DNA from 3 places in the Pseudomonas sp. FG43 genome. Region 2 is predicted to be linked to each of the others. Evidence: riboswitches for the same ligand, from Rfam matches in the RefSeq annotation. Region 2 holds a riboswitch; each other region holds the start of a gene.

Region 1 (3,273 bases), on a different contig from region 2:
CAGATTGCCACCGGTCGTGGAGAGGATGCGCTGCCAGCCGTCTTCCGGTTCCCAGGCCTCTTCGTCGTGACTGTGTCCGGCGGCTGCGCCCTCGGCATGATCATGTTCATGCACATGCTCGGCAGGTGCTTTTTCGTAGGTTTCGGCCTGAAGAATCAGCGGCGCGACCCAGAAGCTTTGCAGCAAGGTCAGCAGCAGTGCCGCCAGCAGACCGCTGAAGCCTGCGGTCTGGATGATTCGCTTGAACATGGCGTCAGGTCTCAATGGCAAGGGAAGGCGGCGCTGTGGCGGGTGTCGTGCGCGGCGTTGTGAACGGCGGCGATGTGCGAGAAACCGGCGAAATACACCAGGCACGCACCAAGAATCGCAGCGCTGATGGCGGCGGTCAGGCGTTGGGTCTGGGTGGATGTGGCTGTGCTCGACTGGCTGCTGCTGATGGTGGACATGGCGCTTCCCTCTGGTTTCGACAGGCGGGCATGCGCACAGGAACCTGCTGACGGGCGCCAGGAGGTTTCAACTGCGCCCGCCCACCGCGGGTGTGTCATTGAGTCAGTATCGGGCCGGTCTCCGGGCTCGCGAGGGGCGTTGATGTGCAGCGTTCAACACCTTCAGGATCACCTTCCCATGCCGTGGCACAGTGGTTCTGACCCTCTCTCGCTTACCGTTGCGGGGGCAGCGCCGGACTTGCTCATGCGTGAATGAGCGCACCGGTTTCCCGTTTCACCCCGTGAAGGGCACCCGTAACAAGTTGTAATAGGAGAGCATGGCAGCCACTGAACGTCAATCTGAACGATTGACCTGCCCTCGACCACTGCGTAGCCTTGCGCACTTGAGGTTCTCTGCCTTCTGCAGGAGGGTAGAGCTAAGACGGGAATGCGGTCCAAGCCGCAGCTGCCCCCGCAACTGTAAACGGTGATGTTCATTGCATGGCCACTGCGCAAGCGGGAAGGCGCGATGAATGCCTGTCGGCCAGCACCGCCGATACGCCGCCGTAAGCCAGGAGACCTGCCTCGAACCGGGCCACAGGCCCACGAATTCTCACTACAACCGGGCGGGGTGATCCGGTGGCGAATCGATCCGTGCGCAGCGCACGGTTCTCGTCCTGCTTGCCCGCCGTATTGCCAAAGGGCATCCGATGAAAACACTGGCCAAACTTCCCGTCACCATCGTTACCGGTTTCCTGGGTTCGGGTAAAACCACCTTGTTGCGGCATATGCTCGATAACGCCGAAGGGCGTCGTATCGCGGTGATCGTCAACGAGTTCGGCGAGCTGGGCATCGACGGCGAAATCCTCAAGCAATGCACCATCGGTTGCACCGAAGAAGAAGCCACTGGTCGTGTCTACGAACTGGCCAATGGCTGCCTGTGCTGCACGGTGCAGGAAGAGTTCTTCCCGGTGATGCGCGAATTGGTGTCGCGTCGCGCCGACCTGGACCACATCCTTATCGAAACCTCGGGTCTGGCGTTGCCAAAACCGCTGGTCCAGGCTTTCCAGTGGCCGGAAATCCGCAATGCCTGCACCGTCGATGCGGTCATAACCGTGGTCGACAGCCCGGCCGTTGCCGCAGGCACTTTCGCGGCTTTCCCGGATCAAGTGGACGCCCAGCGCAAGCTCGACCCGAATCTGGATCATGAGTCCCCGCTGCATGAACTGTTTGCTGATCAGCTGGCCAGTGCCGACCTGGTGATCCTCAACAAGGCCGACATGATCGATCCCGAAGGTCTGGCTGCGGTGCGTGCCGAAGTTGCCGAAGAGCTGCCGCCAGCGGTCAAGGTCATCGAGGCCAGCAATGGCCGTCTGCCAATCAATGTACTGCTGGGCATTGGCGCGGAGTCGGAACTGCATATCGACAGCCGCAAGACTCACCATGACCATCATGACGACGATGATCATGATGACCACGATCACGATGTATTCGATTCGATCTCCATCAAGCTGCCGCCAGCCGAAGAGGCCTTCCTGCTGAACGTGCTGAACCGCATGGTCGTTCAGCACGGTATCCTGCGCGTCAAAGGTTTTGCCGCGATTCCCGGCAAGCCGATGCGTCTCTTGATTCAGGGTGTGGGCACTCGTTTCGACAAGCACTTTGACCGTGCATGGAAGGCTGATGAAGAGCGTGCCACCCATCTGGTATTGATTGGCCAGGAACTCGATGCTGCCGCGCTGGAAAAGCAACTCTACGATGAGCTTGAGTCTGAAGTTCATACAGCGCTGCGAGCCCAACTTTAACGTTACGAGTCTTGCCTGACCCATGCATTTACTGAGAACCCAGCCGGGCGGTTTCGTCCCCGACGACAGCATTGCCGACCTGGGGCAGACCCCGGCCGAGCTGGTGATTCTCTGTAGCGGCGATTCGAGCCTGGCCTTGCTGGCCGAAGCTGCGCAGCAACTGCCCGACGATTACCCGAGCCTGCGTCTGGCCAACCCGATGCAGGTGCAGAATCACGCTTCGGTGGACTTGTACGTCGATGAAGTGTTGCGTCACGCCAGGGTCATTCTGATTTCCCTGCATGGCGGCATCGGCTACTGGCGTTATGGCGTCGAGCGCTTGATGGAGCTTGCTGCCCGTGGTGTGCAGGTGATTCTGGTACCGGGCGATGATCGTCCCGATCCGGAATTGAGCGACCTGAGCACCGTGCCCGCCGAAGCGCGGGACCGGCTCTGGCAGTTCTTGCGTCAGGGCGGGCTGCAAAACGCACTGGATCTTTATCGCTGCCTGGCAAGTAGCTGGCTTGAGCGCGACTATCCATGGGGCGAGCCCCGGCCATTGCCGCGTACGGCGATCTACCATCCACATAAACCCGGTGCCGCGCTGACTGACTGGCAGGCTGACTGGATTGCCGGGCAGCCGGTGGTCGCGCTGCTGTTCTACCGCTCCCACTTGCAGGCCGCCAATACCGGTTTCATCGATGTGTTCTGTGAGCGCTTGCAGGCCGAAGGGCTCAACCCTTTGCCGGTTGCGCTGGCCAGTCTCAAGGAGCCGGGTTGCCTGACCATGGTCGAGGACTGGCTGGATGAAGTCGAAGCCGAACTGATCCTCAACACCACAGGCTTTGCCCAGTCCAGCCCGGAAGCGCCGCATCTGCGACCGTTTCGCCGCAATGTGCCGGTCATCCAGGCTATTTGCGCCCAGGACAACCAGCCCGCCTGGCAGGCCAGCGAGCAAGGGCTGGGCGCTCGGGATCTGGCGATGCACATTGCCTTGCCGGAGCTGGACGGGCGGATCATCAGCCGACCCGTCAGCTTCAAGGATCTGGCCTGGCGCAGCGAGC
Region 2 (3,273 bases):
CGGGCGAGCCGGATTTCGACGACTACGATGGCACCTTGCAGACCTTCGGCTATCTGTTCGAGCAACGCCTGAATGACAACCTGCAACTGCGGCACGCGGCACGCTACTTCGAGTCGCGCACCGACTATGACTACATCACCCTGAACAACAGCCGGATCAGCGGCGCCAATCTGTCGAGCCTGTCGCGTACTTACAACTCACGCGAAGACATTGCCACCGGCTGGACCAGTGACAGCAGCCTGCAACTGGATCTGGAAAGCGGGCGCTGGAAACATACCCTGCTGGGCGGCCTGGACTACTACCGCAAGACCTACGACAGCCATCGTTTCAGCGGCAGCGCACCGGCGCTGGACCTTGCCAACCCGGTCTATGGCAACCTGCCAAACGTGAACCGCAACATCGACAGCGGCTCGGACCTGCACAGCCATCAGCTCGGCATTTATTTGCAGGAACAACTGAAACTCGATGATCGCTGGCTGCTGATGATCGGCATGCGACAGGACTGGGCCGACAACAGCACCCGCAACTACCGTGACAATTCGCGCAGCACCACTGACGACAGCAAGACTACTGGACGAATCGGGCTGGTCTATCTGGCCGAAAACGGTCTGGCGCCCTATATCAGCTATAGCCAGTCCTTCCTGCCTTCGTCCGGTACCGACGCCAATGGCGATGCCTTCCTGCCGACCGAGGGCGAGCAGTATGAAATCGGTATCCGCTACCAGCCTCCTGGCCGGGAGATGATGATCAGTGCTGCGGTCTACCAGTTGACCCAGAGCAACGTCATCACCTCGATTGCCGGCTCGGACTTCGACGAGCAGACCGGCAAGGAGCGCAGCACCGGTTTTGAAGTGGAAGCCAAGGCCCAGTTGACCCCGCAACTGGCCATGAACGCCGCCTATGCCTACACCGATGCCCATATCATCAAGGATAACGATGAGGTGCTCGAAGGCTCGCGTATCGAAGGCACGCCTTACCATAACGCTTCGTTGTGGCTGGATTATCGTTTCGACTCGATGGGCCTCAATGGCCTGTCGATTGGCAGCGGCGTGCGTTATGTCGGCACCACCCACACCTCGCCCAGCGTCACTGACCGCAAGATCCCGGCCTATACGCTGTTCGATGCCCGAATCAGCTATGACCTGGACGACAACTGGCAAGTCAGCGCCAAGGCACAGAACCTCACCAACGAGAAATACCTGTACTGCGCCAACTCATGCCGCTATGGCGATACCCGTAGTCTGGTGGGGGCTGTCAGTTATCGGTGGTGATCTCTTCGCGAATGAATTCGCTCCTACACGGGCTGCGTAGGAGCGAATTCATTCGCGAACCCCCTGACGCTCGACCCACATCAGCCATTGACGCTTTCCAGCTTCAATGATCTGATGCGCGCCAGTTTCAGGTGTCCCATGCCGCCGTGCATGGGATTAAACGGGAAGCCGGTGCGTCACTCCCAGTGATCAGTCCGGCGCTGCCCCCGCAACGGTAAGCGAGCGAAGCATTCGACAGACCACTGTGCCAAGGCATGGGAAGGTGAATGCTTCATGACCCTCGCAAGCCCGGAGACCGGCCTGCAACCTTGTTTGGCAAACCCGCGGTGGGCGGGCGCAGGCCGGTCTTCGCGGGCTTTTTGCGCCCGCGATTCCCTATGCGTTGTTCCCTCCGGGATTCATTCATTCCTGATTGGCTGGAATCGCATGTCCCGTTCTTCCCTGCTTCAATCCCTGGCGAATCGTTCGCTACAGATCAGCCTTCTCGCGCTCCCGTCCCATGCGTGGGCTGCTGACGAGCAAACCCTGGCACTGCCCTCGGTCGCAATCACTGGCAGCGCCGATACGCCAGTAACCGATCTGGCAACCCCGACGCCCACCGGTTCGCGCCTGAACCTCACGGCACTGGAAACCCCGGCCAGTACCAGCAGCCTCGACAGCCAGATCATCGAAAGCCGCAATAACCTCACCGTTCAGGATGCGGTCACCCGTTCGCCAGGCATCACCAGCATCGCAACGCCTGGCGATGGCAATACCGCGTTGTCCGCACGTGGTTTTACGGGGCATTCCTCGGTCATGACCCTGTTCGACGGCTCGCGCCTGTATACCGGCGCAGGTACTCAGACCTTCCCGGTTGACCCGTTCATGGTCGAGCGTATCGACGTGATCCGTGGCCCGGCTTCAGTACTTTATGGCGAAGGCGCTACCGGCGCCGTGATCAACGTGGTGCCGAAAAAACCTTTCGAGGGCGAGATCCGCAATCGCCTGCACCTGGGTTACGGTTCCAATGACCGTCAGCAACTGGGCCTCGACAGCGGCGGTTCGCTGAGCGACACCCTGAGCTATCGCCTCACGCTGAACCAGCTGGAAAGTAATGGCTGGGTCGATAACGGCAATTCCCGCAGCCTGGCCATGAGCGCAGCCCTGCGCTGGCAAGCCACCGATGACCTGAGCTTTACCCTCGCCCATGAACGTGGCGACAGCGAGCCGATGAACTACTTCGGCACACCGCTGATCAATGGCCACTACCGCGACAGCCTGCGCGACAAGAACTACAACCTGCGCAATGCCGTGCAACGCTACAACGATGAATGGACCCGCCTGAACACCGACTGGACCATCAACGATAACGTCAGCGCCAGCAACCAGCTCTACTACATCAAGAGCCGCCGCCACTGGCGCAACGCCGAAGTCTATAGCTGGAGCAGCGCTCAGGGTCAGTTGTTGCGTGGCGACTACCTGGAGATCAAGCACGACCAGGAGCAGATCGGCGACCGCCAGAGTTTCACATTCAACCATTCGCTGTTCGGCCTGGACAGCCGCACGGTGGTCGGAGCCGAATACAACAGGATTCGTTTCGACGTCGCCAACAATTCGCCTTACACCGATATCGGTGGTGACTTCATAGACCCATGGAATCCGGCATCCGGTGATTTCCAGAGCCAGTCACCCTTCCTGCCGCTGACCGAAAGCACCACGCGCACCTTTGCCCTGTTTGCCGAAAACCGCCTGCAACTGTCAGACCGCTGGTCCTTGGTGACTGGCATCCGCCGCGACCAGAACCACCTGGACCGCAACGCCCTGCGTACCGATACCCGTAGCGACCGAAGCCTCACCGGCGGTAACTGGCGCGCAGGCCTGGTGTTTGCCGTGACCGATCAACTGTCCCTGTATGGCCAGTACTCCACCAGTGAAGACGGCGTCAGCAACCTCATCAGCATGAACCCGACCCAGCAGCAGATGGACCTGACCGAAGCGAAACAGACCGAGTTCGGCCTCAAGC
Region 3 (3,273 bases), on a different contig from region 2:
AGGTTTCCCATGCGGGCATCTATGTCGGAGAGGGGCGCTTCGTGCATGCCCCGGCGACCGGTGGCACGGTGAAGCTGGACAGCCTGGACAAGCCGTATTGGCAAAAGGCCTATCTCAACGCCAAGCGCGTGATCCAGCCCTCGAACCTGGCGCAGAACGCACAGCTGCATAATTAACACCCGCGTAGGAGCGAATTCATTCGCGAGACGTCATTGAAGGCCTATACATTTTCTTCGGATGTACAGGCCTCTCGCGAATAAATTCGCTCCTACCCAGCCTGTTTTCAACGCGGCATGACCGAGCGCAGAGCCTCTACCGGGGCGTGGGTCATTTCACTGACGTCACTCGCCAGATCTTGTTGCCCACGTCATCCGCTACCAACAATCCGCCATGCTGGTCATTGACCACACCCACCGGGCGCCCCTGGGCTTTTTCGTCTGCACTCAGGAAGCCGGTCAGTACATCCACTGGTGCGCCAGTGGGTTTGCCGCCGCTGAAGGGGATGAACACCACTTTATAGCCGCTGTGTGGCTTGCGATTCCATGAGCCGTGCTGGCCGATGAACAGGCCTTCGTTGAACGGCGCCGCCAGTGTCTTGCCATCGGCGAACACCAGCCCCAGCGATGCCGTGTGCGGGCCGACCGCGTAATCCGGGGAGATGGCCTTGGCGACCAGTTCCGGTTTCTGGGGTTTGACCCGCACATCTACATTCTGGCCGTAATAGCTGTAGGGCCAGCCATAGAAGCCGCCATCCTGCACCGAGGTGACGTAGTCAGGCACCAGATCGCTGCCGATCTCGTCGCGCTCGTTGACGGCTGTCCACAACTTGCCGGTGTGTGGTTCCCAGTCCATGCCATTGGGGTTGCGCAGGCCCGAGGCGAAAATCCGGTGTTGGCCGGTGGCAGCGTCCACTTCCCAGATCGCGGCGCGGCCTTCTTCCTGATCCATGCCGTTTTCGCCCACATTGCTGTTGGAGCCGACAGTGACGTACAGCTTGCTGCCGTCCTTGCTGGCGATCACGTTCTTGGTCCAGTGATGGTTGAGCGTGCCGCCAGGCAAGTCGACGACCTTGGTCGGCTGGGCGTTGATGGAGGTCTGGCCGGTTTCATAGGGGAAGCTGATCAGGCGGTCGGTGTCGGCTATATAGAGCTTGTTGCCCACCAGCGTCATGCCGAAGGGCGAGTTGAGGTTTTGCAGAAAGACCGTGCGCGTTTCGGCCACGCCGTCGTGGTCTTTGTCGCGTAGCAGGGTGATTCGGTTGGCGCTGGGTACGCCAGCCCCGGCACGGTTCATGACCTTTTCCATGACCCAGCCGCGTATGCCTTTGGAGTCGTCAGGTTTGGGCGGCGCATTGGTTTCCGCGACCAGCACGTCGCCATTGGGTAGTACGTATAGCCAGCGCGGGTGATCCAGCCCTTCGGCAAACGCCGCGACCTGAGTGCCGGGCGCTGCGACCGGTTTGGCGTTCTTTTCCCAGCCCACGGCGGGCGCGATATTGACGGTGGGGATCAGGGTCTTGTTCGGCTCGGGCAGCCTGGGCGAAGGGCCGGTGCCATCCGAGACTTGCAGTGTCGAGGACTCGCCGCAGGCTACAAGGCCCCCGGCAACCAGAAGCAGCAAGGCAAGCTGCGGTTTAAGTGTGAACATGCCGATCTCCATAACGGTCAGTGGTCAGTTAAAAGATAGGAGATACCTGCACTGTCGAGGTTCAATCCTGTTGTGTCGATTGACGCTCCCACCCCAACCCTCTACCCTTCGCGGCTTGTTTCAGGTGCTTTGCAGTCCTCGATTGGCAAAGTGAAACAGGGAAGCCGGTGAGGAGGCATTGCAACTCCGATCCCGGCGCTGCCCCCGCAACGGTAAATGAGTCAAGACTGCGCTCGATGCCACTGTGTCCCAGGACACGGGAAGGCGCGCAGGTCAGGCAGATGCCTGCTCATGAGCCCGGAGACCGGCCTGATCCACTCAACAGCATCACGGCGGGCGATGCTCTGCGCAGGGCTTTGCCGTGCTGTCTGATGCTGTCCTTCCGTCTGCTTTCGCGTGTCCTCAAGCGGAGAGCTGAGATGAACGAATCCCCCGAACGTGACGAACGTCATCTGGCGCGCATGCTGCGCAAGAAGGCGGTAATTGACGAGCGTATTGCCAACGCTCCCAACGAGTGTGGCTTGCTGCTGGTATTGACCGGCAATGGCAAGGGTAAAAGCAGCTCTGCATTCGGCATGCTCGCCCGGGCCATGGGGCACGACATGCAGTGCGGCGTGGTGCAGTTCATCAAAGGCCGCAACAGCACCGGCGAAGAACTGTTCTTCCGGCGTTTCCCCGAGCAGGTGCGTTACCACGTGATGGGCGAGGGTTTCACCTGGGAAACCCAGGATCGTCAGCGTGATATCGCTGCCGCTGAAGCCGCCTGGGAAGTTTCCCGTGAAATGCTTCGCGACCCGAGCATCGGGCTGGTGATCCTCGATGAGCTGAATATCGCCCTCAAGCACGGCTATCTGGATCTGGAACAAGTACTGAGTGACCTGCAAGCCCGTCCACCGATGCAGCATGTGGTGGTGACCGGCCGTGGCGCCAAACCCGAATTGATCGATCTGTCCGATACCGTTTCCGAGATCGGCGTAGTCAAGCATGCGTTCCAGGCCGGAATTCGTGCGCAAAAAGGCATCGAGTTGTGAGTAAACCGTTATGAGAGCGCCGCGTCATTGCCCGGCAGTATTGATTGCCGCGCCCGCGTCCGGGCAGGGCAAGACCACGGTCACCGCTGCGCTGGCACGCTTGCACCGTAATCAGGGCCGCAAGGTCCGTGTGTTCAAGTGCGGGCCTGACTTTCTGGACCCGATGATTCTGGAGCGGGCCAGCGGCGCGCCGGTCTATCAACTGGATCTATGGATGGTAGGAGCCGATGAAAGCCGACGCTTGTTGTGGGAAGCGGCCGATGAGGCAGACCTGATCCTGATCGAAGGTGTGATGGGGCTGTTCGACGGCACGCCGTCCAGCGCCGATCTGGCTCGTCATTTCGGCGTTCCGGTGCTGGGCGTGATCGATGGCACGGCCATGGCCCAGACCTTCGGGGCGCTGGCTTTGGGGTTGGCGCGTTACCAGCCGGACTTGCCGTTCGCCGGAGTACTGGCCAATCGGGTCGGCACCGTGCGTCATGCGCAGTTGCTCGAAGGCAGCCTGACCGAAGGCCTGCGCTGGTATGGCGCGCTCTCCCGTGAAACCGGTATCGAATTGCCGAGCCGTCATCTGGGGCTGGTACAGGCCAGTGAA

The links. A riboswitch is a leader RNA that binds a small molecule or an ion and turns the genes downstream of it on or off. The one in region 2 is predicted to bind cobalamin.
Region 1: another riboswitch for cobalamin. It lies ahead of cobW (cobalamin biosynthesis protein CobW); the one in region 2 lies ahead of ACODS3_RS13275 (TonB-dependent receptor).
Region 3: another riboswitch for cobalamin. It lies ahead of cobO (cob(I)yrinic acid a,c-diamide adenosyltransferase); the one in region 2 lies ahead of ACODS3_RS13275 (TonB-dependent receptor).

The regions. Positions count from the first base shown of each region.
Region 1 covers NZ_JBMDJL010000010.1:50,893-54,165, forward strand. The annotation lists gene ACODS3_RS13770 (CbtA family protein) at 1-249, opposite strand, end outside; gene ACODS3_RS13775 (CbtB domain-containing protein) at 261-446, opposite strand; cobalamin riboswitch at 542-757, opposite strand; cobalamin riboswitch at 816-1,027, shown strand; gene cobW (cobalamin biosynthesis protein CobW) at 1,136-2,230, shown strand; gene cobN (cobaltochelatase subunit CobN) at 2,253-3,273, shown strand, end outside.
Region 2 covers NZ_JBMDJL010000009.1:167,503-170,775, reverse strand. The annotation lists gene ACODS3_RS13280 (TonB-dependent siderophore receptor) at 1-1,271, shown strand, start outside; cobalamin riboswitch at 1,384-1,589, shown strand; gene ACODS3_RS13275 (TonB-dependent receptor) at 1,698-3,273, shown strand, end outside.
Region 3 covers NZ_JBMDJL010000015.1:21,786-25,058, reverse strand. The annotation lists gene ACODS3_RS17555 (C40 family peptidase) at 1-176, shown strand, start outside; gene ACODS3_RS17550 (PQQ-dependent sugar dehydrogenase) at 328-1,647, opposite strand; cobalamin riboswitch at 1,753-1,974, shown strand; gene cobO (cob(I)yrinic acid a,c-diamide adenosyltransferase) at 2,067-2,678, shown strand; gene ACODS3_RS17540 (cobyrinic acid a,c-diamide synthase CobB) at 2,689-3,273, shown strand, end outside.